3 regions of the Bacillus cihuensis genome follow, and region 2 is predicted to be linked to each of the others. Evidence: riboswitches for the same ligand, from Rfam matches in the RefSeq annotation. Region 2 holds a riboswitch; each other region holds the start of a gene.
What was found. Region 2 has a riboswitch for lysine ahead of V179_RS0102160 (cysteine hydrolase family protein). Riboswitches for the same ligand answer to the same signal wherever they lie in the genome.
Positions count from the first base shown of each region.

Region 1: another riboswitch for lysine. It lies ahead of V179_RS0114795 (aspartate kinase); the one in region 2 lies ahead of V179_RS0102160 (cysteine hydrolase family protein).
Region 3: another riboswitch for lysine. It lies ahead of V179_RS0123695 (amino acid permease); the one in region 2 lies ahead of V179_RS0102160 (cysteine hydrolase family protein).

Region 1 covers NZ_KI632495.1:1,875,279-1,885,941, forward strand. Annotated here, with positions in the region: gene sdhA (succinate dehydrogenase flavoprotein subunit) at 1-414, opposite strand, end outside; gene V179_RS0114785 (succinate dehydrogenase cytochrome b558 subunit) at 477-1,085, opposite strand; gene V179_RS0114790 (YslB family protein) at 1,443-1,898, shown strand; gene V179_RS0114795 (aspartate kinase) at 1,963-3,195, opposite strand; lysine riboswitch at 3,291-3,468, opposite strand; gene uvrC (excinuclease ABC subunit UvrC) at 3,533-5,305, opposite strand; gene trxA (thioredoxin) at 5,496-5,810, opposite strand; gene V179_RS0114810 (electron transfer flavoprotein subunit alpha/FixB family protein) at 6,177-7,154, opposite strand; gene V179_RS0114815 (electron transfer flavoprotein subunit beta/FixA family protein) at 7,225-7,998, opposite strand; gene V179_RS0114820 (enoyl-CoA hydratase) at 8,107-8,880, opposite strand; gene V179_RS0114825 (TetR/AcrR family transcriptional regulator) at 9,134-9,721, opposite strand; gene V179_RS0114830 (AMP-binding protein) at 9,987-10,663, opposite strand, start outside.
Region 2 covers NZ_AYSD01000010.1:484,081-494,743, forward strand. Annotated here, with positions in the region: gene V179_RS0102145 (NADH:flavin oxidoreductase) at 1-1,043, opposite strand, end outside; gene V179_RS0102150 (LysR family transcriptional regulator) at 1,205-2,059, shown strand; partial or broken gene V179_RS29520 (GNAT family N-acetyltransferase) at 2,495-2,889, opposite strand; gene V179_RS0102155 (hypothetical protein) at 3,211-4,062, shown strand; lysine riboswitch at 4,634-4,818, shown strand; gene V179_RS0102160 (cysteine hydrolase family protein) at 5,118-5,834, shown strand; gene V179_RS26865 (APC family permease) at 5,851-7,209, shown strand; gene V179_RS31935 (hypothetical protein) at 7,582-7,716, shown strand; gene V179_RS26870 (hydrogenase maturation protein) at 8,290-9,969, shown strand; gene V179_RS0102180 (bifunctional diguanylate cyclase/phosphodiesterase) at 10,025-10,663, shown strand, end outside.
Region 3 covers NZ_KI632498.1:387,072-397,734, reverse strand. Annotated here, with positions in the region: gene V179_RS0123735 (acyl-CoA dehydrogenase family protein) at 1-474, opposite strand, end outside; gene V179_RS0123730 (acetyl-CoA C-acetyltransferase) at 535-1,713, opposite strand; gene V179_RS0123725 (3-hydroxyacyl-CoA dehydrogenase/enoyl-CoA hydratase family protein) at 1,767-4,160, opposite strand; gene V179_RS30310 (YuzL family protein) at 4,364-4,495, shown strand; gene V179_RS0123715 (hypothetical protein) at 4,570-4,851, shown strand; gene V179_RS0123710 (spore coat protein) at 4,933-5,211, shown strand; gene V179_RS0123705 (YusU family protein) at 5,525-5,779, opposite strand; gene V179_RS0123700 (FtsW/RodA/SpoVE family cell cycle protein) at 5,840-7,024, opposite strand; lysine riboswitch at 7,285-7,463, shown strand; gene V179_RS0123695 (amino acid permease) at 7,768-9,210, shown strand; gene V179_RS0123685 (YhcN/YlaJ family sporulation lipoprotein) at 9,533-10,114, opposite strand; gene V179_RS0123680 (LTA synthase family protein) at 10,352-10,663, opposite strand, start outside.

The DNA of each region.
Region 1 (10,663 bases), on a different contig from region 2:
TGCATATAGCAATTGCTGTCCGGTTGTCGCCCCAGCAAATGCTGTACGGTGATGCTGTGTTCCACCGAAGCGACGGAAATCTAGTAAACCTTCAGGTGTACGGTTGAACATAACACCCATCCGGTCGAACATATGAATAATTGATGGTGCCGCTTCACACATTGCTTTAACTGGCGGTTGGTTCGCTAAGAAATCGCCGCCGTAAACCGTATCATCAAAGTGAATCAATGGGGAGTCCCCTTCACCTTTTGTATTTACCGCTCCATTTATGCCACCTTGAGCACAAACAGAGTGCGAGCGTTTAACAGGAACTAAAGAGAATAAATCTACCTGTTGTCCATGCTCAGCCGCTTTAATCGTAGCCATTAATCCAGCTAGACCTCCACCGACGACAATAATTTTACCTTTACCCATTATTGCTCACTCCCTCATATCCGTTCAAAACTTGTTAGCTTGCACTGATTGATTCTAACCCCTTATACGAAAGCAAAAATTGCACGTAGCCCAATATAGCTAAGGACTAGGAATATTACCAACGTTATATAAGTCATGACCTTTTGCGATTTAGGTGAAACGGTTAACCCCCAGCTTACTGAGAATGACCAAAGACCATTAGCGAAATGGAAAACAGTTGAAATAAGACCTACAATATAAAAAGCAATCATGAATGGGCTTGAAAAAATCGTTGCCATCATGTCAAAGTTTACTTCAGCGCCAAGTGCCGCTTGAATTCTTGTTGTATACACATGCCAAATAAGAAAGATTAACGTTATAATTCCTGATGCCCTCTGTAAAAAGAACATCCAGTTACGGAAAAAACTAAATCTCCCTAAATTGTTTTTAGCTGTAAAGGCGATGTAAATCCCATAAACAGCATGGAAAATCAACGGTAAATAAATGACAACAAATTCTACGACAATCTTGATCGGCGTGAATTCAATTAAGTGAACCGCTGCATTGAAGGTGTCCGCTCCTTTTGTTGCCATATAGTTGACTGTTAAATGAAAGATTAAAAACAGTCCAATCGGAACTACCCCAAGAAGTGAATGAAGCCTACGATTCCCAAACTCTCGATTTTGCGCCACAAAGTGCCCCCCCTTAATTTGTGAAAACTCTCGCAAAGATAAATTCAATTCTCCCTTACCCCTGCATTTACTAAATGTATGAAACTATTTAACAATCCTCTGACATGTCCATTTTACCCCTGTCTGATAATTGCGTCAAGAAAACGGATACAAGATTTCTTTTTTTAAAATAGAATTATTTTACTAGTCTAAAGCGAATTAAATTAGTAACTAAAAATAGTATGTTACCTTATTCCCTTAAGAAAAATCCCAGAAAACGTCATTTATCCAACAATTTAATTTAGGATTTTGCTATAAAAAATTAATGCTTCAATTCTTAAAACGTATATAATAGTTGTATAGAAAGTGGGGAATACGATGGAAAAAGATGCTCAGGCTCTACAAGAAATATCTGACAATACTGAAATGAATATCCCGATTTTTGGCTATGAATTAATTAGAGAAATATTATTAAATGATATTTTAGGCAAAGATTCTCCCCATGTTCTATATTGGGCTGGAAAACAGTTGGCAAGGAAATTTCCGCTTCACAACATAGATGAAATCATTGACTTTTTCTCTAGTGCCGGCTGGGGGGACTTGACATTTGTCAAACAATCTAAAGATGAACTTGAAATGGCATTAACCGGTATAATGGTTGAAAGACGGTTTAAATTGAACACGGAGTGTCACTTTCAACTAGAGACTGGATTTCTCGCTGAACAAATCAGCCTCCAAAAAAAGTTCACAGCAGAAGGCGCTGAAGAATCGAAACGGCGTGCTGGAAGAGTGACGATATTGGTAAAATTAGATTTAAAAGACCCGATTGAGTAGATAAGAAGAAAAGAGGATCGTTAGGCCATGCTTTGCATAGGTTTAACGATCCTCTACTCATTTTTTACGCTCTAACTACTACTCTTTCATCAAGCTGAAATTTGACATGCAATGTCTCAACAGCCCGCACCATCTCTTTGTCTGGGATGACTGTAGAAACTTTGATTTCAGAAGTACTAACCATTTTCACTTGGATGCCTGCATCGGCAAGAATCGCAAACATTTCCGCCGCAACTCCTGGATTAGAAACCATTCCAGAACCGACGATACTCACTTTCGCTAAATCACTTTCCGTTTCGATTCTTTCAAACTGTAATTCTTTTTTATTGCTTTCTAAAACATTTAACACTTCACTTACGTCTTTTGTTTTAATGGAGAATGTTAAATTCGTCGTACCTGTATCTGTTATGCTTTGGATAATGATGTCTACATTTAAGTGCTGCTTTGCAAGTGTTGTGAAAATGGTAGATAATGAAGTTAACCTTCCAGTCAGTCCAAAAATGCTTACCCTTGTAATACTGTCTTCAAATGCGATCCCTCTAACAATTAAATTCTCTTCCATCGTGACTTCCTCCTCAATGATTGTTCCTTGTTCTTGTTCTATGCTTGATCGTACGACTAGTGGTATTCCATAATTTTTCGCAAATTCTACGGCTCGTGGGTGAAGGACGCCCGCCCCAAGGTTCGCTAATTCAAGCATTTCATCATAAGAGATCGATTGTAATTTCCTAGCTGATTTTACATAACGAGGATCTGTTGTGAACACACCAGTTACATCTGTATAGATATCACAGCGATCTGCTTTTAAAGCTGCAGCTAGTGCAACAGCGGTCGTATCGGAACCACCGCGACCTAATGTCATAATTTCACCGATCGCATCAATTCCTTGGAAGCCCGCTACGACTACGATTTTCCCGGCCGATAGCTGTTCTTGAACCCGGTTCGTATCAATATCCAATATTCGTGCATTCCCATGAATCGATTCAGCTTTAATCCCAGCTTGCCAGCCCGTATAAGAAATGGCATCATACCCCTGTTCAAGTAAAGCCATCGTAAGAAATGAAATCGTTACTTGTTCTCCTGTTGATAACAGCATATCCATTTCCCGTTTGCTCGGAGTACTGCTGATTTCATTCGCCATCGTTACGAGCTCATCAGTCGTTTTACCCATTGCCGACACAACGACAACAACCTCATTCCCCAAAGCTGCTTCTTCAATGACACGCGTTGCTATATGTTTGATTTTTTCAATATTTCCTACTGATGTACCGCCAAATTTCTGTACGATTAATCCCACTTTGTTACACCCTTTCCAGCTGTTTTTTCCCAACAAAAAAAGCAATGAGAATTATCTCATTGCTGTGGTAACGTATCCTAGACATACGAATATCACAGTGAGATAGCCCTCCAGAACAAAATCGCTCTGACAATCTGCCATTTATTCAATGTCAGACCAGCTAATCAAGCTATGAGACTTGATTGCTTCGGCGACTTCCCCTTTCAAGACTTTTCACAGAAGCTCATCCTTCTCCAAGTCTTTACTAATGAAACTCGCACCTCTATCAACACTTTAAATAGTTAAAGGTCATATAAAATTATCTGTAGTATAGCACACCCAATTTCGAACAGCAAGATTATTCTTGCAATTTCTTCACAAGCTCCTCAGCAACAGGTCGTGGAATACCTGCTGCTTGTACTTCTTCTACCGTTGCTTCTCGCATTTTCTTTACCGAGCCAAAATGCTTCAAAAGTTGTTTTTTTCGTTTCTCGCCGATGCCATCAATCTCATCAAGCATAGATTGAAAAGCATTTTTCCCACGCAGTTGACGGTGAAAACTGATGGCAAACCGATGCACTTCATCTTGAATCCGTTGCAACAGATAAAATTCCTGACTTCTATGGTCAAGCGGAACAATCTCAAGTGGATTGCCAATCATCAGTTCAGATGTTCGGTGCTTCTCATCTTTTACTAAACCTGAGAGCGGAATATCTAGACCGAGTTCATTTTCCAGAATATCTCTCACCGCTTCAACATGTCCTTTACCACCATCAATTATGATTAAATCTGGTAGCGGCAGTCCTTCTTTTAATACTCTTGAATAGCGGCGGCGAACTACCTCACGCATCGACTCGTAATCATCGGGGCCTTTAACCGTTTTAATCTTGTATTTACGGTATTCCTTTTTTTCAGGCTTGCCATCAATAAAAACGACAAGCGCAGAAACAGGATCCGTACCTTGAATATTTGAATTATCGAACGCTTCGATTCTGTGTGGTGTATAAACACCTAGTTTTTGACCTAGCGTCTCTACTGCTTTAATCGTGCGCTCCTCATCCCGATCAATCAAAGCGAATTTTTCCAAAAGCGCAATGCTCGCATTTTTATTAGCAAGTTTAAGCAGCTCTCTCTTTTGACCAATTTTTGGATTAATAATTTTAACTTGTAATAATTGCTCAGCTAATTGTAAGTCGACTGTTTCAGGCAGAAAAATTTCTTTTGGCTTGAAATGATTTGCCTTTGAATAAAATTGCCCTAAATAGGTTAACAATTCTTGATCGGGTTCATCATAAATCGGAAATAACGAGACATCACGTTCAATCAATTTACCTTGACGAACAAAGAATACTTGGACACACATCCAGCCTTTATCATATGCATAGCCAAACACATCACGGTCGGTATAGTCATTGGACATCATTTTTTGCTTTTCCATCGTCACTTCTATATGGGCAATTTTATCTCGATATTCTTTAGCTCGTTCAAAATCTAGTGCTTCAGCTGCCTCATGCATTTGAACAGACAACTCATTTTTAATTTCTTTATAACCGCCATTTAAAAATCGTGTAATTTCATTCATCATCGTTTTGTATTCTTCCTGTGGCACCTCTTTCACACACGGTGCGAGACATTGGCCAAGGTGATAGTATAAGCACACACGATCAGGCAATGTATTACATTTTCTAAGCGGATATATTCGGTCAAGGAGCTTTTTCGTTTCATTAGCCGCAATGACATTCGGATAAGGACCGAAATATTTACCTTGATCTTTTTTCACTTTTCTTGTGATAATTAAGCGCGGATGACGTTCATTCGTCAGTTTGATGAACGGATACGTTTTATCGTCCTTCAACATGATATTATATTTTGGGTCATGTTTTTTGATTAAGTTTAATTCCAATATAAGCGCTTCGATATCTGATGATGTGACAATATATTCGAAGTCTTCAATTTCATTGACGAGTCTTAGCGTTTTGCCGTCATGGGTGCCGGTAAAATACGATCGAACCCGATTTTTCAGCACTTTTGCTTTGCCGACATATATAATGGTTCCCTGGCGATCTTTCATCAAGTAACAGCCGGGCTGATCAGGAAGCAGGGCAAGCTTGTCCTTCATTCTCTGATTCATGTCAAACCTCCCAACCAATCAATCTGTATAAAGTGAAACTTCAATCAGTGGGGCTTTTCTTCTTCCCACTGATTGGTAGTCCCGTTCTAGTGTCGCTAATTTCTCCGTTCCACTTCGATAAAGCGGGATAAAAATATATAAAAGAAAAAACTCCAAGCCATAGACTTGAAGTTTCTTAATGATAAAAGAATTACACGTGTTTCGCAAGAAGTTCTGATAATGCTTCTTTCGGTTGGAATCCAACCACTTTGTCAACAACTTCTCCATCTTTTAACACGATCAAAGTCGGGATGCTCATTACGCCGAATTTTCCAGCAGTTTCTTGGTTTTCGTCTACATCCACTTTTACGATTTTCACTTTGTCACCCATATCGCCATCAAGTTCTTCTAGAACAGGAGCGATCATTTTACAAGGTCCGCACCATGGAGCCCAGAAATCTGCAAGCACTAAGCCCTCGTTTGTATCATTTGTAAATGTTTGATCAGTTGAATGTACAATTGCCATTATATATACCTCCTAATAAATACTATATTTCTAAAAAACAGTATACCATTGATTATAGTATGCATACTATTATTTTGCTTCATTGCTAAGATACCCCTAGCTTACGTATCTATACGCAATCAGATTCGTAATAATACTTAAAATAGCATCATCAGATTGCAAAAATCAAGACATATGCTTTTAATAGATCAGATTAGCGTAAGGGGCAGGGTTCAGACCCCACTACAACATTATTTCGTTAATAGCGCGTAAAGGTTTCTTATCAACTGTGTATAGGATGTGAGGTCTGACCCTTTGACACTATTACATTTATTTTACGTATAAAGGAATTTATAAACAATGTATAAGGTGTGAGGTCTGACATTTTTAGGAGTTAATTTTAAGTTTCTTACATTCTTCAATAAGTAATGGAACGACTTCAAATAAGTCGCCGACGATACCGTAATCCGCAACCTTGAAGATGTTTGCTTCAGGGTCTTTGTTGATTGCAACAATCACTTTCGAGTTGGACATTCCCGCTAAATGTTGGATGGCTCCAGAGATACCGCAGGCAATATATAGATCAGGTGTGACAACTTTCCCTGTTTGCCCAATTTGGAGGGAATAATCGCAGTAGTCTGCATCACATGCACCTCGCGAAGCACCGACTGCTCCGCCAAGAACTTGGGCAAGCTCCTTTAATGGCTTGAAGCCTTCTGCACTTTTCACACCACGGCCACCAGCAATGACTACTTTCGCTTCTGAAAGATCGACACCGTCTGTAGCTTTTCTTACCACGTCTTGAATAATAGCGCGAAGGTCTTTAATCTCCACATGAAGTGAAGAAACATCCCCAGTACGGCTTTCGTCCTTCGCTAGCGGCTCAATATTATTCGGTCGGATCGTTGCAAAGATGACTCCATCTATGACAATTTTCTTCTCAAATGCTTTGCCTGAATAAATCGGACGAGTGAAGACAAGATTTCCTCCAGCTTCTTCAATAGAAGTGACATCAGAAATAAGTCCAGAATTCAATTTACTAGCAATTCTTGGAGCCAGGTCTTTACCAAGAGCTGTATGACCGAAAATAATCCCTTCTGGGTTTTCCGCAGCAATGACCGCAAGAACTGCTTGCGCATAACCATCAGACGTATATTGAGCAAGTTTTGCATCTTCCACTGTCACGACACGGTCCGCACCATATTGAATGAATTCATTGCCCAATGTTTGGATGCTTTCTCCTACTAAAACGCCTACCACCTCACCACCATCTGCTGCTAATTTAGCAGCGCCGATTGCTTCAAATGATACATTTCTTAAATTGCCATCACGCGCTTCACCTAATACAAGGATTTTTCTAGCCATTAATATAAACCTCCTGTAAGCCATTTATTGTTTGAATCGGGATTGTCGGTTTGATCGAACTGGACAAAAACTAAATCACTTTCGCTTCTGAGCGCAGGAGTTGTACTAGTGCTTTAACTTGCTCGTTTAGATCACCGCTCAGTACTTTTCCTGCTTCTTTTTTAGGTGGCAGGAAGATTTCAATCGTTTTTGTTTTTGCTGCTACATCGTCTTCTACAAGTTCCAAATCATCCAATTCTAATTCTTCAAACGGCTTCTTCTTTGCTTTCATGATACCTGGAAGAGATGGATAACGTGGCTCATTCAATCCTTGCTGAGCAGTCACTAATAATGGTAAAGTCGTTTCAATGATTTCTGCGTCGCCTTCCACATCACGGGTAACGCTTACATTTTTACCATTTATTTTCAGCTGAGTTATTGTTGTAATATAAGGAATGCTCAATAGTTCTGCTACTCGTGGACCAACTTGACCAGAGCCTCCATCTATTGCAACGTTTCCAGCGATCATTAAATCAGGATCTTTATCTTTTAAATATTCACTAATAATTTTTGCAGTTGTGAATTGATCGCCATATTCTACATCTTCTTCAATATTGATTAAAACCGCTTTATCAGCGCCCATCGCAAGTGCTGTACGTAGCTGCTTCTCTGCTAATTCATTCCCTACAGAAACAACGGTTACTACCCCACCATGTGTATCACGTACTTGAATCGCTTCTTCTACTGCATACTCATCGTACGGGTTAATGATGAATTCCGCCCCGTCATCATTGATTTTTCCATTCACTAATGTAATTTTTTCTTCTGTATCAAACGTTCTTTTCAGTAATACATAAATATTCAAAGGAACCCCTCCTATTATTTTAAAAATTAAGACTATTTTAAACGTAGTTCAAAAAGGTCGAATACTTTTTTCTCCGCCTTTTTGAACAAACACAACCAGAAAAATCTGTTACTTGCCTTTAAAAACAGCCTCTCTTTTCTCAATAAAAGCGCTTATTCCTTCTTTGGCATCTTCTGAAACAAAAATCGTGCCAAAGCTTTTCGCTTCGTTTTCAATGCCTTTATAAAAACTCTCTGGCTTGGCATCATTTACAAGGTCAATCGCCGCTTTCAATGCTAGCGGGCTTTTCTTCGCCACTTTCTCTGCCAATTCTTTTGCTTTAATCAAAAGCTCTTCATCTACATAAGCATGGTTTGCTAACCCATATCGAACAGCTTCAATACCTGTAATCGGTTCACTTGTAAACAGCATTTCAAAAGCTTTTGCCCCCCCCACATAACGGGTTAGGCGCTGGGTGCCACCGAATCCAGGTACAAGTCCAAGCTGAAGCTCTGGTAAGCCAAGCTTTGCATTTTCCGTCACTAAACGGATATGACAGGCCATCGCTAGCTCCAATCCTCCGCCAAGAGCTGCGCCATGAATGGCAGCAATAACTGGTTTGGGATATCGTTCAATCTTCTCAAATACGTCTTGACCATTTCGAGAAAGTTCCGTGAAGGCTTCACCACTACTTATACTTGTAAACTCTTTAATATCAGCCCCAGCCGAGAAAAATCTTCCTTCTCCGTGGATCAGCACGCAGCGAACTGCTTCATTTGCTTCCAACTCATCAAACAGGTGGGAAATTTCCTTGATGAGACTTGATGAAAGTGCATTAGCAGGTGCTCTTTGAATGGTAACGAGAGCAACGTGATTTTCGATTGTATGGCTTAAAAATGCCATGTTCTTTCCCTCCCTAAACATATAAATAACTATGTAAAAAATTTAACATGTATCGTGTAAGATCCTCGTTAAAAACACTACCATTTACCATGAGGGATTAATCAAGTACACCGCTACACTTACCTAATCACAATGGTGGCGGTGCGGAGCCTTATTTCGGTGTGTTTTTCAATAATAAAGGTACATCTACTAAGCAGATTGGCTATATTATTAAGTCGCGAAGACCCGCCCCATGTCCTTATACGAAAGCATGCTATATTTTAGCGCCACAACCCCCAAGTAATAGCTGATGGACCGATTCTGCCAGATCTGGCAAGGAATACTTCTGATCATTCATGACCCATGATGTTGCCGTTTCATCAATCGTTCCAAAAACCATTTGCCTTGTTAGTCTGACGTCCAAATTCGACTGAAACTCACCGTTCTCTTTTCCTTCAAGAATGATCGTGTCAACGATCTGTAAGTAATCTCGTAACACATCATTAATCCTCTCTCGAAGTTCAAGATTGGACTGCCGTAATTCAAGCTGGGTGACGATAGCCAAGTTCGCATCACTTGCAAGAATTTGAAAATGTTTTCTGATCATTACAAGTAACTTCTCCGCTGCACTCATCGTTTCCTTTATTTCTTCTTCAATTTGTTCCACAAAATAGCCCATTTTTTCATGGAATAAAGAAATTAATATGTCTTCTTTATTTTTAAAATAAAGGTAAATGGTGCCATCAGCGACACCTGCTTGTTTAGCAATTTTTGAAACTTGAGCTTGGTGATAGCCATTTTGTGCAATTACAACTACAGCTGCATCTATGATTTGTTTATACTTTGGTTTATTTCGATTCACTGAACTTCTCCTTAGCTCTTAAAATATGAATGAATAACCATTCATATTTTTCATACTAGAGTGAATCTCCTCGGCTGTCAAGGAAAAATCAAAACACTGCTCCATGCTTTATGTTTGTTACGAAAAAAACAAGTTTCAAGCAAAGGATCAGACCCCGCAACAACTAAATACAGTATATGATAATATGGGACACTATACACTGATTAGAGTGCGAGGTCAGACCACTCGATTTTTCATACTTCAAAGGCTAAGCCGGAGCAATTCTTTATGCTTCCTTATGGTCATCTTCACTCCACTTCTTCTTTTCTTCTTCAATAAGGGCCCGGCGCAAAATTTTACCTACTGCCGTTTTAGGTAATTCTTTGCGAAATTCATATACGTGAGGTACTTTGTATGCTGCAAGGTATTTTCTTGCGAATTCATCTAATTCCTTTTCCGTAACTAAAGCTCCTTCTTTCAAGACAATATAAGCCTTCACGGTTTCACCACGATATGGATCAGGGACACCCGCCACGACCAATTCTTGAATATCTTCATATTCATATAATACTTCTTCGATTTCACGTGGGTAAATGTTAAAGCCGCCTGCAATAATAACATCTTTTTTCCGATCGACTACATAAAAATAGCCCTTTTCATCCATATACCCAAGGTCACCTGTAAGGAGCCAACCATTTTTGAATACCGCTTCTGTTTCTTCTGGACGATTCCAATAGCCTTTCATCACTTGAGGTCCTTTAATAGCAATTTCACCGACTTCTCCTATCGGCACAGGGTCACCTGTTTCCAATGAAAGGATGGCAGCGTCTGTATCTGGCCACGGTAGCCCAATGCTTCCTTTAACACGTGGTTCATCCCAGATTAGATTAGCGTGGGTAACAGGAGAGGTTTCTGATAAACCATATCCTTCGACTAACTTTCCACCTGTGATTTTTTCAAACT
Region 2 (10,663 bases):
TTAAACGCTTCTAATGACTCCCCGTTTATTACTTTGTTAGGCCAATCATGGTTAGCCAATGCCCCCTTACCCAAGGCAATCACATCGGCGTCCCTTTTTTCAATAATTTTCCTCGCTCTTTCAGGATCTTCCAATTGTCCATTAGTTATTATAGGCAGTTTCCCATATTTTTTCGCAAGAGATGCGAGTGATGCTTCGCTTGTATCAAATGCAGGCTTCCATGCTTCATATTCCGTAACATGGATATAGTCAAGACCGGCTTTTCCTAGTTGACCAAAGATGATTTCAGCATCTTGTTCTTTTCCTGCCCACTTATGTGTGTAATCATTTACTTTCGCTTGTGAAATTCTTATACCAATGGTGAAGTCCTTTCCAACTGCTTCCCGAACAGCTTCAGAGACTTCCACTAATAAACGAACTCGGTTTTCCGTAGAACCTCCGTATTTATCTGTACGCTGATTTGTATAATCAGTAAGGAACTCATCTAGTAAATAGCCATTTGCTCCATGAATTTCAACCCCATCAAATCCGACTGATTGAGCACGTTTTGCCGCATTGACAAACCCGATTACAACTTCTGAGATTTCTTCTTTTGTCGCTTCTCTTGGTGTTGGGTATGGACCTTCTCCTAAATAAAATGTTAATTGCTCTCCTTTTGGTTGAATAGCTGAAGGTGCAATGGTTTCTTGAGCAAAACGGTTCCCTTGAGAAAGAGAACCTGTATGCTGTAATTGCATAAAGATTTTCGTCCCTGCTTGATGGACGGAGTCTACAACTTTCTTCCATGCTTGGGCTTGTTCATTGAAGGCAATACCCGGTTGATTAAAATATGTTTGGCTATATTTGTCATCAATATAAGTCCCTTCTGTAATGATAAGCCCAAACCCACCTCGGGCAAAAGATGTGTAGTACGATACCATCTGATCGGTGACTAATCCTTCAGATGTTGCACTGATACGTGTCATTGGTGCAACTCCTACACGATTATTTAATGTTGTATAACCTAGTGAAACAGACTCAAATATCAATTTGGTATCTGTCATTATCTAAGCACCTCTTTTGTGTATTTATTATATTTTTCCCTATTTGAAAGATTTGAACCTGTATACTAGCTTAATTGTAAATCCTTATTATAGTTTAGTAAAATAGATAATACAGAACTATTAGTTCGATAAAAATGAACTAAAGGAGGATATCGTTATTTATGGAGCTTCGTCATCTTATAACACTCAAAACAATTGTTGATAAAGGAGGATTTAAAAAAGCTGCTGAACATCTAGGGTATGCACAGTCTTCTATCACAACTCATATTAAAGAATTAGAGGAAGAAGTAGGTAAACCATTATTTGATCGGCTAGGTAAAAAAGTTATTTTAACCCATTATGGACAGAGGTTTCTTCCATATGCCGTTAAAATCATTGAATTGTATTCTCAAGCGTTAAACATGGATGAAGAACCTGCAGGAGATCTTACTCTTGGTATATCAGAATCGCTAACAATTTGTCGGGTCCCTTCTATGCTTCTGGAATATAAAAAATCTTACCCTAAAGTTAACATAGCACTTAAATCTCTGGATCATTATGATATTACAAGAAGTCTGCAAAACGGAGACATCGACTTGGCATTAGTATTAGAAAAAGATGATTGGTTTCTACCTGAGCTTCATTGCGAAAAGCTGAAAGGAGAAAGAATGGTTTTGATTAGCCCACCAGAAAAAGAAGTTGATACGAGAACAGTTCTTTATACAGAGAGAACATGCAGTTATAAGTCAGTGTTTGAGGAGTATATTCGGTATAAACAGATGGATGTTAAAGAGAGTTTAGACTTTCAAAGCATAGAAGCGATTAAGCAGTGTGTTCGAAGTGGTTTAGGTATTTCACTGGTGCCTTACTTTTCGGTGAAAGAAGAAATAGAAAGCGATAAACTAAAAGGAGAAGAAGTTGAACCGGAACATCCGGCAATTTCTACATTTCTTGCGTATCATAAAGATAAATGGCTTTCTCCATCCATGAATAGCATGATTTCTTTAATTAGAAACCATGCTGAAAATTGGGTCTAACAAGTCTTAAGCAAATTAGGGGTATATTTCTTCATAGGATAGGATACCTTTTTATATTTTTTAAAGGCTCTTTTCGTAAAGATTGTTGTTTTTAGCAAGAAACCAATTAACAGATGTTGATTGTAGTGGAAGGTGCGAGACTCCTGCGGGAAAAGCGTGTTGAGGGAGACCCCGCAAGTGCAAAGCACTGAGGAGGCTTCTGAGACCGCCCGCGGAAAGCGAGTACCTGCAACGGAAATCAACCCGGGTTATTAGTGTAAAAATGATTGAAAAGCAACAAAGTATGTGAAAACAGCCTTTTTAAAAGGAAAAGTGAAGAAAAAAAGACTTAAGAAGAAACCTTGTTAAAGAATAATGTTGATTTTTATAATAAATATAGGGAACTCCCAAAAACGGAGTCCCCTTGTTTAATTAAATCTCCCGATTGTTGGAAAATTACTTTGAGTTCTTGTAATAAATTAAGTGGTCTGTCCACTCATCATATTCGTCTATAAAACCTTTCCGAATACATTCGAATTCCATACCTATACCTTCTGCTAATTTTATAGAAGGTATATTATCAATGTTAATATGAGCTACTATACGGAATTTCAAATGTTGAAACGCAATGTTAAGAGCTTCTTTTACTGCTTCTTTGCCGTAACCTTTTTTCCAATACTGATTATGGATGGTATATCCTATCCTTCCCCATTGGAAATCATCTCTTGCAAGGTTGAAAAATCAACCATTCCTAAATGTGTTCCATCTTCTTTTCTAAACACACTAAATACGTGAGCAGTATCTGTAAGTGCTAACTCTTGATGTTTATCTACCAGATTATGAAACCACTCTTAGGAAGATAAAGATTTAGCAAAGAACTCTTTCAGGCGGTATTGATCTGCTGTATATCTAGGATGATGTCCTTCAATGCCATTCTTAACAACTCACTCTCGTCCTATTTTACGTCCATTATAGAACAAAAGTGTTCGATTTATTCAAATATCAACAGAGTTAGTTTAAGTAAAAAGATTCAATGTATTTTTGTCCATCCAATCATGTATTTCTAGCAATCCATCAGTTGAGATTAATAGTACGTTTCTAAATAGTTCAAATATAAAAAGTGAATATCAGGGAACTATATCATTAAATGCCGGTTTAAAGGGGGCAAGTTGATGAAGAAAATAATACTATTGTTCATACTGATATTCGGGATATTAAATCTTTCTCAGATATTTGTTTACGCTGACAGTGAACAAAATAAAGAGTTCATACAAATAGTTAAAGAGTTTATACCGTCAAACTCATTACTGGTAAGTCCTGAAAACCCTTTGTCAACACAACCAATTCAACAATATGACTTTAACCAAGATGGCCAGAAAGAAATCATTATTACATATGAAATAAAAGCAAAAGACCAGCCATCGCCTTCTCAGTACGGGGTCATTTTATTAAAAAAGGAGCAGAAAAGTTGGATAAAAATTTGGGAGACAGAAAGAGAAGCAGTGGGGTTGCACTTTTCAGGTTTCGCAGATATTACTGGTGATGGAATCAATGAATATTTATTCGGTTGGACAATTGGTGCTTCAGCAGGAAACCAACTTGAAATTTTTAAGTGGACTGATCATTCATTTAAAATGATAGCTAAGGTTCCTTATCATAAATTAGACCTATTGAATGAAAATAAAAAAGTAGCTTTAGCAGTTTGGCAACGGTATATAGCTGATACTTATTTTGTGGATGTACTAACATGGAATGGTGAAAAGTTGATTCTTAATGCAGAATTATATTCTAGATATTATCCTAAAATTAAAAGGTTTTTTGACGCTAAGATTTCAAAAATGGATGCGTGGTTTTATTGGTATTGCCTTGCAGATGCTCAACTAAAAGCAAATTTATTAGACGAAGCCTCAGACTCTATTCAGAAAGGGAGCATGTTAGCAAAAAAATTATCAATGCCTGATGTAATACAAAACTTTAAAGAATTAAGTAAAAGACTTAAAGAAAAGAAAATATCACACCGTTGAACTAAAGAGTGTAATTCTTTAATAGTAAGTTTATTTTTTTTTAGTAAATAAAGCGTCCTCAAATATTTCCTTTCTTAGATGTCCAATGGGACAGATTCCTGTTTCTATGTCCCCGGCGTGCTAAGCTAACCGGCAAAGTACGTGATGTCGTGGCTTTAGATCTTAATATATGAGACTGTTGCAGATATTCCAATTTTTAATCGTTTTCTTTAGTTGAATAAACGAGATCTGATGGTGGTTTATATCAATGCTTAAGCAAAACAATTAAAGTAAAAAAATTCATACAAGTCATTTTTTTAAAGCAAGCTAGATGTTAGCTAGTGATACAAAACTCATTTGCAATCATAAATCGCAAATGAGTTTTTATGCTATTCTGAAGCGGATCTTGTTTGTTTAAAAGAAAATCTTGAACTGGAGTTATTTGAATTATGTTAATATATTATTCTGTTTGTAAACGTTTTTAATAATTTGCTTATTTCTAAGGTTAGTAATGGTAAATTTTTAAATTGACATCGTAATATTTATAATTATATAATAATTTCAGTAAATCAATACACCTCGCTTTTTATGATTGTGAGGTAGAGGCGCGATATTTATTAGTGCTTAGTGGAGTCCGAGAAGACGAAGAAGCTAAGCAGAAGGAAATATCGCCGAAGTATATAATGAGTTCTCGCCATTATGTGCTGGGTCTGTAATGAATAATTACAGGACTGTCTTAATAAGTTTCCCAACTTATTAAGATGTGCTATCTCTCAGATGAGATAAAAGGGTGAGGAATTTGGAATGGCTACATCGATTTCCGGGTTCTTTCTCGGAAGGTATATAGTCTTTTTTTATTGCCTTTAAGAGATTCCTTTAGCATATAGGGGAATCTCTTTTTTTGTGGAAAAGGGCGGGGCTTCAAAAATATTTGCTCCGCACCACCACTTTCGTAAGGTAATACAATTTGAGAACCTGAACCTTTTTCATCGTTTAAGTTAGGATACGAGGCTCACAAATATTTTGTATTGAAAAAAATGAATATAGCTTATGAAGCTATTATGGAGGAAATGATTATGGACAAACACCAAACTCTTTATTACGAATTTATTCCGACTGGCGAAGCTAGAATGAAATTAGACCCAGCAAAAACTGCACTTTTAGTTGTTGATATGCAGAATCAATTTATTAGCCGTGATGGGCTAGATGCTCAAGTTGCACGTGAAAAGGGAATGTTCGATAAGTGGGAATATTTCTATGACCGTATTGATAACGTAGCAATTCCAAACAATAAAAAACTATTAGACTTTTTCCGTGCCAATCAATTAGAAGTAACTTTCGGACGGATTGCTTGTCATCATAAGAATGGACGTGATCGTTCTCCTGTACAACGTCGTCCAGGTTGGAACAATATTTTATTACCAATCGGTGATCCGGGTGCAGAAATGGTAGATGAATTAAAACCATTAGAAGATGAAATCGTGGTAAATAAAACGACAGATAGCGTTTTAAGTGGTACAAACTATGAGTTTTTACTTCGTAACATGGGCATTGAAACAGTTGTCTGTACTGGTGTTGTAACAGACCAATGTGTTGCCTCAACTGTACGTAGCTTAGCAGATGCGGGTTTTGAAGTGATTTTAGTAGAAGATGCTTGTGCAGCAGCGACACAACAATTACATGATGCAGAAATCATGATCATGAATCAAATTTATTGCCAAGTCATGAGCACAGATGAAACCATTCAATTCATTTCAGAGGAAATTGAACAACTTACTGTCGTTCAAAAATAGAGAGGAAGCTTTTTAGATGAGTCAAGGACAAAGTAATGTAAATCAAGACAGTGCTGCTCCTCATTTTAAGCGTGTCCTAACACTGAAGGACTTGGTGATTTATGGCATCGCCTTTATGACGCCAATAGCTCCTGCTTATATATATGGTTATGCAGCACAGTCGACTGGCGGTATGTTGCCGTTAGCTTATTTAATCGCGATGGTTGCGATGATGTTTTCGGCATATAGCTATGGCAGGATGGCCGCAGCGTTTCCAGTTTCCGGGTCAACGTATACGTATACACAACGTGCGATCAATCCGCATTTGGGATTTTTTGCCGGTTGGGCCATGTTTATGGACTATGTATTAGTGCCTTTAATCGTCTTTATGGTTGGTGCTTCCTATGCTAATGCATTAATTCCATCCATTCCATATTGGGTTTGGGTATTCATTATTGCTGTGATTATTACGGTAATAAATATTCTTGGAATTGAAATGGCGGCAAAAACGAACCAAATTCTAGTATTATTTATGGGAATTGTTGTTGTCATCTTCGTTATTTTTTGTGTAAAGTCGATTATGGGAGAAGGCGGTGCATCTGCTTTAGTATCGATCACTCCGTTCTTTAATAACGAAACATTTGTGACGACGGCAATCATTTCAGGTGCAGCGATGGCATGTTTCTCATTTTTAGGATTTGATTCGATTACAACATTATCGGAAGAATCGGTGAATCCCAAAAATGATATTTGGAAAGCAGCCATTCTTTCTTGTTTAATCGGTGGGGTTATATTTATCGTGCAAGCGTATATTGCTCAGCTAGTATGGCCAGATGTGAATAACTTTAGCTCAGCCGATACGGCATTATTTGATATAGCGAATGTAGCAGGTGGTGCAGTGCTTGTAACACTCTATACAGTAGCGATTATCGTATCAACTTTTACAGCTGGTTTAACAGGTCAGGCAAGTGCTTCACGGTTAATGTTTAGTATGGGACGTGATGAAGTCCTGCCGAAAAAATTCTTTACACATTTACATCCTAAATATAAAACACCTATCTACAATATATTATTAATGTGCAGCATTAGTATTGCTGGAGCACTTTTCTTATCAATCGATTTTGTTGCCGAATTAATGAGCTTTGGCGGTTTAACTGGCTTTATGTTTGTTAACTTATCAGTCATTGTGTATTATTATTTCCGTAAAAAAGAGAAGAAATTTGTCCGTTATTTATTAATTCCGGGCCTAGGTTTCTTAATCTGTTTCTACCTATTTATTAATTTGTCACCAATGACGTTGAAAGTAGGCTTTATATGGATGGCCATTGGGGTTGTCTATGCACTTATTACAACAAAAGGATTTAGAAAGCTACCTCCAAGTCTTATCGATTTGTAATTGGTCAGATTAATACTTTATTTATAGATAGTTTGTAAGGCATGAGCTCGGTATTATTACTTGAGTTCATGCCTTTTCATTTTGTTTTTATCACTAGCATAGGACTTACTGTCCCTATGTTCCTTCTAGATAAATAACACTTTGTCCCATTCGAATTTCAATTTATACCATACAAATATAAAAGTAAGATATTTTAATAGAAGACTGGAGGTATGATTTTTCCACGACTGCAAAATACCGGGACATGATCCATACAGAGGTTATGAAATTATGGAATCACGGGAGACATCGTCTTTCCCTAAGCTATGCATAAAGATGATAGGGATCTAAGAATACCTAATATTAGTTTCATAGGTAAAGGAGGGGAAAGTAGTGAAATGTATAAAGGAAATTAAAGGTAAATTTTATTTAATCGATACAATTTTGGGGAAACCCGTTAAAGTTGAAATTTCAGCTGATATAGCTGAAGCCTTAAAATCAGTAGGTATACCACTTTGTAACGACTAAAGTATTAGGAAAGGGATATTGTTCTGTTAATATTTCATTTCATAGATTTGTTTAATGGGACAGTTCACCTATGTCCCTTTTTTGAATTATTAGTTATTTTCATTATAAAACATTTACTGTATTGGATTGATATGGTAAATTTATTGTAGAATTTACTTATTATTTTAAAAATTTAAAAGATAGATTTTTAAAATATGTAGGTGCAAAGACACGAGTTTAAGTCAGAAATAGTTAAGTCATCTGGGTGCAAAAATCTTTGTTATCTTCTAAAAGTTCTATTGAAGTAAATGTCATTCTAATTGGGTTTTGTGCATTGTTAAAGATGCTACACCCCATAAAACTTACTCGACATTTAAATAGCTTATAGAAAAATAATTTAAGACTACTCAGTGAATGGTTAGTCTTTTTTTGTGTCAAAAAATATAGTCTGCTTAGTATACTCTAAGCTCTATGAAAATGAATTTGTATATTAAAAATTGGACTTTAAAAACGTGTGAACAGGGTATTGGTTCACTAGATGCAGTTATTTTTATTTAATCTAGAGATAATTTCTGATAAAGGAGAGATATTACTATGCGTATTTTGTTTATCACAACCTCACACAACAGTCTTAGTCAGAGAGCTTTTGTAGAACTCACAGATCGGGGACATGAGGTTTTCGTTCAATTAGCCGGCAGTGAAGATCAAATGATAGAAGCTGTTACTCAATTTAGCCCTCAATTAATTATTGCTCCTTTCTTAAAAACGGCTATTCCGGAATTAATATGGAGAAGTCATGTGTGCATTATTGTTCACCCTGGAATCAAAGGAGATAGAGGGCCATCATCTTTGGATTGGGCGATTATGGACGACGAAACACAATGGGGAGTTACATTGCTTCAGGCGGATGCGGAAATGGATGCCGGTGACATTTGGTCTAGTCAAAACTTTGTCATGACTAAAGCTACTAAAAGTAACATCTATCGTCATGAAGTCACACAAGCAGCTATTAAAGGGTTATTAGATGTGATAGAAAAGGTTGAACTAGGAACTTTTATCCCGGAACCACTTGATTATAGCAAAAAAGAAGTTAAGGGAACACTTCGTCCGACAATGAAGCAGATGGATAGAAAATTAGATTGGCATGAAGCTACAGAGGTAATTGCACGTAAAATTCGTGCAGCAGATAGTAATCCGGGTGTACTTGATACAATCTGTGGCGAAGAATATTACCTTTTTGGCGTACATGAAGAAGATCGATTAACGGGGGAACCGGGTGAAATCTTGGCATATCGTGATGGAGCTATTTGCAGAGCCACTGGGGATGGAGCTGTGTGGATTACTCATCTAAAGAAAAAAGGTGAATTTAAGTTACCCGCTACAATGGTCTTAGAAGATATATTACATAGAATAAAAGAAGCACCACTCACTCCATTCGATTCATACGGAGGACAAACCTTTAGAGAAATCTATTATGAGCAAAAAGGACAAGTTGGGTATTTGCATTTCAATTTTTATAATGGAGCTATGAGTACGGATCAATGTATGCGCTTAAAAAATGCGTTAGTTGAAGCGAAAAAAATAGATATCAAGGTAATTGTGTTAATGGGAGGACATGACTTCTGGTCGAATGGTATACATTTGAATACCATTGAAAATGCAGAAAGTCCTGCAGACGAATCTTGGGCAAACATACATGCGAAGGATGATTTAGTACGAGAGATTTTACTGACAGACTCTAAATTAATTGTTTCAGCAATGCAAGGGAACGCTGGAGCTGGAGGGGTAATACTAGCTTTGGCAGCAGACTATGTATATGCCAGACAAGGCATCGTACTTAACCCGCATTACAAAAAGATGGGTGGGTTATACGGATCTGAATATTGGACATATCTGCTTCCTAAACGTGTCGGTTATGACAAGACAATAGAATTAACAGAAGAGTGCTTACCGATCAGTACGACAACAGCTGTATCCATCGGACTCCTAGATGAATCGTTTGGACAATCAGCGCAGGAATTTTGTACGGAGATTGAAAACATCGCCAATCATTTATCTAATAGCTCAGACTTCGACGAATTACTGCTAGAGAAACAGCGAAACCGACAAGCGGATGAAGCGTACAAACCCTTAGAAGTGTATCGGCAAGAGGAATTGGAAAAAATGTGGGTGAACTTTTATGGCGACGATCCAAGTTACCATCTTGCAAGAAAAAACTTTGTGTATAAAATCTCTTGTATCGTAGATAGCAGACCACTTATTGGATCGAAGTAAAACAATAACTCTATCAACCTAGGAATAGTTAAGGGATTCGGGAGGTACAACATGAATGGAGCATATTCACGGAACCCATGATATAACGGTAGTTGCTCTTTCTTTTATCATTGCCTTTTTGGCTTCACTTACTGCACTAGATCTTGCAAGACGAGTGAATTTTTCAAAAGGATGGAAAAGAAATACATGGCTGTTTAGTGGATCAACCGCAATGGGGTTTGGAATTTGGGCTATGCATTTTATTGCAATGCTAGCATTTAAATTGCCTGTCCCTATTCATTACAATGTCTATTTAGTTGTCATATCGATTGTTGTTGCGATTGTCGCATCGCTATGTGGACTGTATTTTATTTGCCATCCGAAAATGAACATGGCGAAATTATGTATAGGTGGTACCTTTATGGGATTAGGGATTAGCGGGATGCACTATATAGGGATGGCGGCCATGGAAGGTATTCATATTATGTATCATCCTTACCCATTTGCGCTTTCCATTTTGATTGCAATAGGTGCTTCCATTATTGCATTGATGCTTGCGTTTCAATTTCGAGAGGCCCAAAAAGGTATAAACAATCTAGCTAAATACATTAGCGGGGGGATTATGGGAGTAGCGATCGCTGGCATGCATTATACAGGAATGGAGGCTGCAACGTTTACTCTAAGCCATCTTAATCCAGGAAATCATACAGTAGCC
Region 3 (10,663 bases), on a different contig from region 2:
ATCCGATCCTGAACTTGGCTCTGTCAAAGCGTAAGCGGCAATTTTTTCACCTGTTGCAAGCAGTGGCAAGTATTTTTGTTTTTGATCTTCGTTCCCGAAAAGAACGATTGGCAGAGAACCAATTCCAACATGAGCACCATGTGTAATTCCAAATCCGCCTGCACGAGACATTTTCTCACCAATTAGTGCGGAACTGACTTTATCAAGACCGAGTCCTCCGTATTCTTCTGGAACATCTGCCCCTAACAAGCCGAGTTCACCGGCTTGTTTCAGCAATTTCACTGAGCGATCGAATTCGTGGCTCTCTAAATATTCAACCTCTGGTAATACTTTATTAATGACAAAGTCCTCCGTTGTTTTTGCAATCATTTTTTGCTCATCCGTGTAATCCTCTGGAGTGAATATTCGATCATACGTAATGTCTTCAATAAAAAAACCGCCGCCTTTAATCAACGTTTCAGTTTGCTTAGCCATCTACCGTACCTCCTAATCGAATTCAAGGGTCAGGCCCTTCCTTGTCAGCCAAGAAAATCATTATCCAATTAACTCAAATACTCCAGCAGCTCCCATGCCGCCGCCAATACACATCGTTACGATGCCAAATTGCTGATTTCTGCGTTTCAATTCATGAAGCAAGCTTAGCGTTAATTTTGTACCGGTGCACCCTAGTGGATGACCGAGGGCAATTGCACCGCCGTTTACATTCACAATTTCCTCATTTAAACCAAGTTCTCGGATGATTTGGATCGATTGTGAGGCAAACGCTTCATTCAATTCAAATAAACCAATATCTGAGAGGTCCAACCCCGCTAGTTTTAATGCTTTAGGAATTGCCGCTACCGGACCAATCCCCATAATTTCAGGAGGTACGCCAGCTACTGCAAATGAACGAAATTTCCCCAGTGGAACGAAGCCAAGTGAAGTCGCCTTCTCACGATCCATGACCATAACAGCCGCCGCCCCGTCACTTGTTTGTGAGGCGTTACCAGCGGTTACTGAACCTGTTAGTGAAAAAGCTGGTCGTAACTTGCTAAGAATATCTATTGTGGTTCCTTCACGTGCACCTTCGTCTGTCGTAAATTGATAGCTTCTTAAATCAGGCTTTAAATCCGCACCAACAGAATGAATGGTTACATCAACGGGCACAATCTCATCAACAAATTTTCCAGCCGCAATTGCCTTTGTTGCTTTTTGATGGCTCCGAACCGCAAAAGCATCTTGGTCTTCACGCGAGATGCCAAACTTCTTTGCTACTTCTTCTGCTGTATGCCCCATTCCCATATAATATTCAGGTGACGTTTCCGCAAGCTTTGTATTCGGACGAGTCACATGCCCCATCATTGGTACCATACTCATGGATTCTACTCCGCCAGCAATGACTGTATCGCTAAATCCAAGCATAATTCTTTCGGCACCATAGGCAATACTGTTCAAACCGCTTGAACAATAGCGATTGATGGTAATGGCAGGTACAGAATTGGGCAAACCGGCAAGTGCGCCGATGTTTCTTGCCATATTTAAGCCTTGTTCTGCTTCTGGCATGGCACATCCAATGATTAAATCATCAATGCTTCCTTCGTAATTGCCAGCACGCTTCAATGTCTCTTTCACGACAAGAGCACCTAGGTCATCCGGCCGCACTTTGGCAAGAGAACCTCGTTTCGCTTTCCCAACTGGCGTTCTTGCTCCAGCTACTATTACCGCTTCTCTCATAAGGATCCTCCTTATTTTAAATGTAAGAATCTACCTAAATGCATATATCATGATTAGTTGCGCAGCGGCTTTCCTTTAAGAAGCATATGTTGCATTCTCTGCTGTGATTTTGTCATAGAAATTAAGCTTAAGAATGCTTCTTTTTCTAAGTTTAATAAGTATTGCTCATCCACCTCTGTACCAAATGGAACTTTACCGCCAGCTAGAACAAAGGCAAGCTTTTTCGCAATGACCATGTCGTGTTCAGAGAGATATCCTGTTAGGCGCATCGACTCTGCTCCTAGTAACAGAGTTGCATACCCCGATTCGCCAACTACTGGAATTTTTTCCTTTACTGGAGCCCTATAGCCTTGATCATGCAAAGCCAGAACCACTTGCTTCGCATCATATATTAAGTGATCTGGATTTACGCTGATTCCATCCACCAGATTCAAGAAATTATTTTCACGTGCTTCTTCTCCCGATGAGGAAACCTTTGCCGTAGCAACCATTTCAAATACTTTGTTTACGACTTTCTGCAAATCAACTTCCACACCTTTTGGCAAGCTTGTCAACGTCTTATAATAAAGCTCCTTCGCTCCTCCACCGCCAGGAATTAAACCAACTCCCGCTTCAACAAGGCCCATATATGTTTCTAAAGATGCTTGAATACGAGCTGCCGGAAGACACACTTCAGCACCTCCGCCTAAAGCCATATTAAACGGGGCTGCAACAACTGGTTTCGAACTGTATTTTATCTTTAACATCGCTTTTTGGAACTGAGTGATGACCATATCTAATTCGAAAATATTGTCATCCTGCGCTTCCATTAGCATTAAAGCAATATTCGCTCCGACACAGAAATTCTTCCCTTGGTTACCAATAACCAGACCTTTATAATTCGCTTCTACTTCCTCAATCGAATAGTTGATCATTTGAATGATATCAAGTCCGATTGCATTGTTTGGTGAAGTAAATTCAAGTAATGCCACATCATCACCGATATCAATTAAGGCTGCACCACTATTCTTTTTAATGACCCCTTTTTGTTTTTTCATCTTTTTTAAATCGATTACTTTAGGGTTTTCGATAACTAACTTATATTCACCATGATGGAAGTACAGCATTTCACCTTGTTCATTTTCTTTGTAAAAGTGAGTGAACCCATTTCTTAGCATTTCTTTTATCCATTCTGGTACGTGAACGCCTTCTTGCTCTAATTTCGTTACGGACTTCTCTAGACCAATCGCATCCCATGTTTCAAACGGACCATGTGTCCAACCGAATCCCCATTTCATTGCTTGATCAATTGCTACTATATCGTCTGCGATTTCACCAAGCAGTACAGCAGAGTAAGTGAGCACCGGGGTTATTATCTTCCACAAAAGCTGTCCGGCACGATCATCCGCATATACGAGCGCCTTCATTTTATTAGAAAAACCTTTTGCCTGCTTGCTCATTTCAGTCGAGGGCGTTTTTAGTTTCTTTCTCGGAATATATTCCAAAGTTTTTGGATTAAGTTCGAGAATTTCCTTTCCTTTTTTCAAATAAAAACCTTGGCCGCTTTTACTTCCCAGCCACTCTCTTTCAACCATATTGTTTACGAAATCAGGAATCTGAAAAACTTCCTTTTCTTTACCAGCTACCTGTTCATATACATTTCTTGCTACATGAGCAAATGTGTCTAACCCAACAACATCGAGTGTACGAAACGTTGCACTTTTCGGTCTACCAATCATTGGTCCTGTGATGGAGTCTACTTCACCGATACTTAAACCTTCTTTTAACATTTCTTGTACAGTTACAAGCAAACCATATGTTCCAATTCTATTAGCTATGAAATTGGGTGTATCCTTCGCTTCGACAACCCCTTTTCCAAGGACATCTTCACCAAACTGTTTCATAAATAAAAGCACTTCTGGATCCGTCATTTTTGTTGGAATGATTTCAAGCAGCTTTAAATAACGAGGAGGGTTGAAGAAATGAGTTCCTAAAAAATTCCTTTGAAAGTCTAACGAACGCCCTTTTGCCATAGCCTCAACCGAGATTCCAGATGTATTGGAACTGATGATGCTCCCTTGCTTCCTATACTGATCAACTTTTGCAAAAATTTCTTTTTTCACATGTAAATTTTCAACGACGACCTCAATAATCCAATCCACAGAGCCAAGTTTTTCTATGTCATCTTCAAAGTTACCTGCCTCAATTAGTGCGAGATTACTTTTTGAAGTAAGTGGGGCAGGCTTTTGTTTCAAGAGGTTTTGAATAGATGTACGGCTTAATCGGTTTCTAACCGCTTTATCTTCTAGTGACAATCCTTGTTTCTTTTCATCCTCAGAAAGCTCTCTGGGGACGATATCAAATATATAAGTTGGAATTCCTAAGTTAGCAAGGTGTGCAGCAATCCCTGAGCCCATAACCCCTGACCCTAAAACAGCGGCCTTTCTGATTTGTCGAACCAAGTTCATATCCCCCTTACTTAATTGTTTTGAATGAATACTCATTCATTTTTTCATTAAAAAAATACGCGACCTTTTTCTATCTTAAATATAGTTGATTTCAGAAAATTCCGCAATCATTATTGGCTAAAAACGCCACTTTTTCATTCAACAAATGGTGACATATTATTTCTCTAACCACAAAGACTAACGAGGTAGGAGGTGATTCGTAAATGGTTAAGCGTAAAGATAACCCATCAAAGGCTGCAGTAAGTGCAGCGAGCGTAAAAGGCAACGCAGGTCCTGGAGTAGAAGGACATGGACAAAACAAAGTGAACAGTACAAATAATCAATTTAAAAAATGAAGTTGTTCCTCACTATAGTATGTATTCCTTTTAATAGTGGTGTTCTTTAGAAGAACGATGAGGTGGGAGGAAATATGATGCAACAAAATATGCAAGGCAACCAGCCACAGAGCCAAACTCCTATCGGGGTTATGAAACAGCCACCCCAAATGGTTTCAACGAAAGATAGCCTTTATTTAAAAGATATGCTTTCTTGGAATTTACTTGCTATGAAGAAAGCTCATTTCTTCGCCGCTCAATGCCAAGATCAACAAGTCGTGCAAGCCTTGAATAAATATGGCCAAATGCATCAGCGCCATTATAACACCGTACTTGCACATCTTAATCCTGCTCAGCAAAATCAACAGTTCCAATAATCATGATGAAAGGAGATATACAATTTGCCCAATCAAAGTAAAGTGCAAAACCCTGAATCACCTATTCCAAAAACACCACAAATGAATGAACGTGACTTCGTAAATGATATGCTGAGTACAGAAAAATATTTAAAAAGTTCTTATGGAGTAGCATTAAATGAATTGAGCAATCAAACTATGTACCAGGATATTCAATCCATCTATACCGAAGTGGAAACAGCTCAAAGGGAACTTTATTACTTAATGTTTGAAAAAGGCTGGTATGCCCTGGAACAAGAAGACACGCAAAAAATCGGCCAAGCCTTTCAACAATTTAGCGGCTATAAAACGCAATTTCCTTATGGCCCTGGAATACAATAAAGTGAATCTCAATCAGTAGAGGGTTTGTTCATCGCCCACTGATTGTGTCGTCAAATCATATGCTTGCGTTTCGTTAAAGCGAGGCGACTGATGTAGGAACGTCTCCTAAGATTGCTCACATTTTGTGAGCAATGGGCGCCATTCCATCCTGTGATAATCCGACAAGCTTAGGATGGAATATGGCGTGGCGTAGATTGCCACAGAGTATTACAGCTTATGACAGACGGGTTAGCATCTTCAACTAGATTAGGCAGTTATCCTCCGCCTAAACCTTGTAGGTGCTGGTGCTGCCCCTTAATATAAAAGGAGAAGGCTAAGCCTTCTCCTTTTGTTCTCGATAATCATCGTTAAGTTTTTTTATTTCTTGAATCAGCTTAATCATATCTTGTTTTGCTTCTGGATAGGTGGCATTCCAATGTTTAGCAAGAGCAGGCATCGATTTAGCAATATACGAATAAAGTGCCCAGTATCGTACTTTTTCCTGAAGTTCAGGATCATTTTCACCAGTAAGAAGTTCCGTATATTTCTCAATTAAACCATCAAATTGCTCAGTAAATTGATTGTTCATATCAACACTCCTTTGCAAGTGATTTTTTTAAGAACCTACAAGTTAGCATTTGTGCTTTACTTATTTATCCGTAGAAAACATATATTTCTTATAATGATATCTAATACTAAAAATTAGACCCATCGCCATCATATTTCCCATCAGTGAACTCCCACCATAACTAATGAAGGGAAGCGGAATACCAGTAATCGGCAAAACACCAATAGTCATGCCAATGTTTTGAAATACGTGGAACGTAATCATACTAATTACCCCTACACAAATATACGTATAGAAGTTATTCTTCGTGTCCATCCCTGATTTCGTAATATGATAAATCAGCAAGAAGAACAAACTAACAACAATACTTGACCCAAAGAATCCGAATTCTTCCCCAATCACACTAAAGATGAAATCAGAATGGCTTTCTGGCAAGTACACTTCTCTGGCACCGATGCCACCTTCTAATGCTTTTCCTGTCGTTTGCCCTGATCCAATAGCAAGCAGTGATTTCGTTAATTGATATCCTGTTGAACTGGCGTAATTATAAGGGTCTAACCAGGAATAAATCCGTCCAAATTGATATTGCTTGACCCCTAAATATTTTTCTAAAATATCAGGATGCCAGAGAACAAAATATAATATTGTTCCAGCGACTACTGTACCGCCTGCAAAAATAGGTGTTAATATCTTCCACGAAACACCTGAAACAAAAATCACTCCAACTAAAATTGCAATTAATACAAGAGAAGTTCCTAAGTCAGGCTGCAACATAACTAGCATAATTGGTGCCATCGTTACTAGACCTAATTTCAACAACAGCCAGAAATCCGTTGAAAGCGTCTTAATTGGATTTCTTTCATGATGAGCGGACGCTACATTGGCAAGCGCTATGATCAAAAACGTCTTCATGAATTCGGAAGGCTGAATCGAACCTACATGTTTAATGACGAACCAACTCTTGGCCCCATTTATGTTAGGAGCTAACGTATCTGGGGCTATCACTAGCAAAAAAAGTAAAAAAAGTCCAAATCCATATAAATACCAAGTTATTTTCTTTAATTGATCTGAATCAATGGTAATAATAGCTGCAACAATACCTACACCAACCGCGTACCAAAATACTTGTTGTATCAAAAAGTTATTTACATATTGTCCAGATGTCTGTGCACTGTATATCGCAATACAGCTCGTAATAAATAGCAGAAATAGTATAAATGCTAATGTATAATCAATTCTGGATGAAAGTTTATTTTTTGATTCCATATTACTCTCCCCTAAGAAGGATTAAGGGAACTATGTTCAGTTGCATTTTGCGAAAATAATCCCTTTCTTACATCTATCCATTATACTGTATACCTACAAAATCACAACTATATCGTTTGTTGGATATCATCACCATATAATCAAAAATGGGCACCTATCCTATTTTGTTAAATGATAACTTACTTTTCAAAATTAAACATTGCTTATACTCTAGAAATACATTATACTACTATCATATTTAATTAAATATTCCCATTCACCGATGGGGTAGAGGCTGCAGCTTATAATAGTAAAGCGGACGAGATTCAATGAAATTCATGACTCCGTTTGAAAGGATAAGTTGCCGAAGTTTAGATAGATCATTGACTATCCAGGCTGGCGATGTTTCCGAATAGGAACATCACTGTCACGTTTATCAACGTGGAGAGCTATCTTCGGAAGGATTTAACGGACTTAAACAGCCGTCGATCTTTTTCGACTGCTGTTTTTTTATTTGCTCTTTAAAACTATTTAACCTTCCAAACAAAACCTGTATGACATGATAACAAAATGCCATCATTTACCATTTAGGATTAATCATATTCCACGCTACATTCATCTAATCCTAAATGGTGGCGGTGCGGAGCCGGATTTCGAGGTACTTTCTATACTAAAATTAGTATATGCGCTAAGCAGTTTGGCTATATTAGAAGGTTGCGGAACACTATCCCCGTGTCCTTCATACAAAAGGAGTGTATAAAATATTGGCGAATTCACCAGCTAACCCAACTCAATTAAAAAGGAGTCTTAAAGCACGCCACCTGATGATGATTTCTCTTGGAGGATCGATCGGTACAGGGATATTTTTAGCAAGTGGCGGCGCTATTCATACAGCAGGACCAGGAGGAGCACTGCTCGCCTATGCAGCTGTAGGGATCATGGTTTATTTCTTAATGACCAGTCTTGCCGAAATGGCGGCTTACATGCCAGTAGCTGGGTCATTCAAAGTGTATGCAACGAATTTTGTTGACCCAGCATTTGGTTTTGCCATCGGCTGGAACTATTGGTATAACTGGGCAATTACGATTGCAGCAGAGCTTGCTGCCGTTGTATTGATTATGAAATTTTGGTTCCCAGAAAGCCCTTCAATTATGTGGAGCGCACTTGCACTTGTGATTATGTTTGGCTTCAACTACCTGTCTGTTAAAGGCTTTGGTGAAGCAGAGTTTTGGTTTGCCCTTATTAAAGTTGTAACGGTCATTATCTTTATTATTACTGGATTTTTAATGATTTTCGGTATTATGGGTGGAGAATCTGTTGGCTTTACTAACTTCACAATCGAGGACGCACCGTTTAATGGCGGATTCTTCGCTATTCTCGGTATCTTCATGGCAGCTGGTTTTTCTTTTCAAGGTACAGAATTACTCGGAGTAGCTGCAGGAGAAAGTGAAGAGCCAGAAAAAAATATTCCAAAAGCCATTAGCACTGTATTTTGGCGGATCCTTCTGTTTTACATTTTATCTATTTTTGTCATCGGGATGATTCTTCCTTATACAGATGAACGATTATTAAGTGATGCGGTTTCCGTAAGTCCATTTACACTTGTATTTGAACGGGCAGGATTTGCCTTTGCTGCATCTGTCATGAATGCCATTATCTTAACATCTGTATTATCCGCAGGTAACTCAGGCATGTATGCCTCTACTCGTATGCTTTGGGATTTAGCACGCGATGGTAAAGCACCGAAATTCTTAGGTAAATTGGATAAAAGAGGCGTGCCAGTCAATGCCTTAATTGCAACTACTTTAGTTGGATCGCTTGCCTTCTTAACCACTTTCTTCGGAGATGGTGCAGTTTATATGTGGTTATTAAATGCTTCCGGTATGGCTGGTTTCGTTACATGGCTCGGTATTGCCATTAGTCATTACCGATTCCGTAAAGCTTATATTGCTCAAGGAAATGACGTTAAAAATCTTCCTTATCGGGCAAAATGGTTCCCATTAGGACCATTATTAGCACTATTTCTATGTATTTTCATTATATTAGGGCAAAACTATCAAGCCTTTACAGGAGGCGGGATCGATTGGAATGGAGTATTTGTTTCTTATATCGGTTTACCTCTTTTCTTAATCGTTTGGCTTGTCTATAAAGTTAAATACAAAACAAAATTAATTCCTTTAAAAGACTGTGATTTTGAAAGGGAATAAATAAAAAAGCAAGGTCAGACTCCACATGAGAGTCTGACCTTTTTTTAGGATAGCCTGTTCTAATAAATTGGCTCTGATAAACTTGCCTGTTGATTGCAACGAGAGGCGTTCGCTTTCCGCGGGCGGGTCCGGGAGCCTTCTCAGCGCTGCGCGACTGTGAGGTCTCCCTTTGATTCACTTTTCCCGTTGGAGTCCACACCTTCTGCTCCAATCAACATAATGTCAAAATCAACAATGAGCTTTAACATAGCCAATAAATTATGGTAAGGAATCTAATATGCTTTCCTCACGTAATCCGGAGATCAAAGCTATCCCCCTACAGTTAATGTGCAGACGGAAAAACTCGTTTCACTGTTTCAGTGAATTCATTGGCAAAACCAGAAATAGGATGGCCATTTCTTACATCATTCGAATAGCCTTGCATCCGATCAATAAAGTCAGGATTCGAGGACACGTACACATTTTCAATTGATGGATCAGCTGCTCTCACTTTATCTGCTATTTTCTCCTCTACATTCCGCGCTAACTCATTGCTTCCTTTATCCGATAGCTCAGCAGCAACATAGGCACTGTTTCCCATTACCATCACTGAAGAACTATTCACTTCTCGCAATTTATTGACTTCCATAGCAAGGTCGTTTCCTTCACGGATGTTATTATTATTAGTGTTGTTTCTTACATTATAGTTCCGGTTGTAGTTTCCATTGTTCTCATTGTAGTTTACATTATAGTTCCCGTCATAGTTCCCGTCATAATTCCGGTTAGGATTCATGTTTGGGTTATAACTTACATTTGTTGGGTTATCCACACCTTGTTTTTTAGTCCCCTGATTGGCATTGTTGGCTGTACACCCTCCAACAAATAGTGTTGCTATTATTCCGCCCGCAATGATTGCGTTCTTCATATCCATCACTCCTTTTTAGTTATTACAAATTTAGTGTTTGTAAGAGAAGATGAAATATGTAATAAACGAAATAAATAACCTGAAACAAATACTTCCATGTAAAACACTGGTCTTGTTACCTACATCGACCTTCTTTTTAAATTTACGCGTCGAAACCAAATTTTCGTTTATTTTGCAGTAAAATCATCTGCATAGACAAAAAAACAGGCAAGAAGAATCATCTTCCTGCCTGTTCCCTTATTCTCCAGATGGTTCTTGAGTAGGTGCTTCCACCGTATTATCCACCGGAGCTTCTTTACTTTCTTCGTTATTATAATTATAGTCAGAAGGTTTAATTGGTGTGAAACCCTTAGGCGTATAGAAACGCAATAAATCTCCATTCACAACCTTATCGGAGTACTGAAGTAATTTTTGCGCAAGCTGTTTTGTTGCATCAATTTCTTCTGTTTCTTCGATTAATTCCCCTGTATTGGTATCATAGTATTTCCCTTTAATTGAAGTGATAGTTGGTGTAACAAAATCTCCATTTCGGAATGGAACCAATTCGTG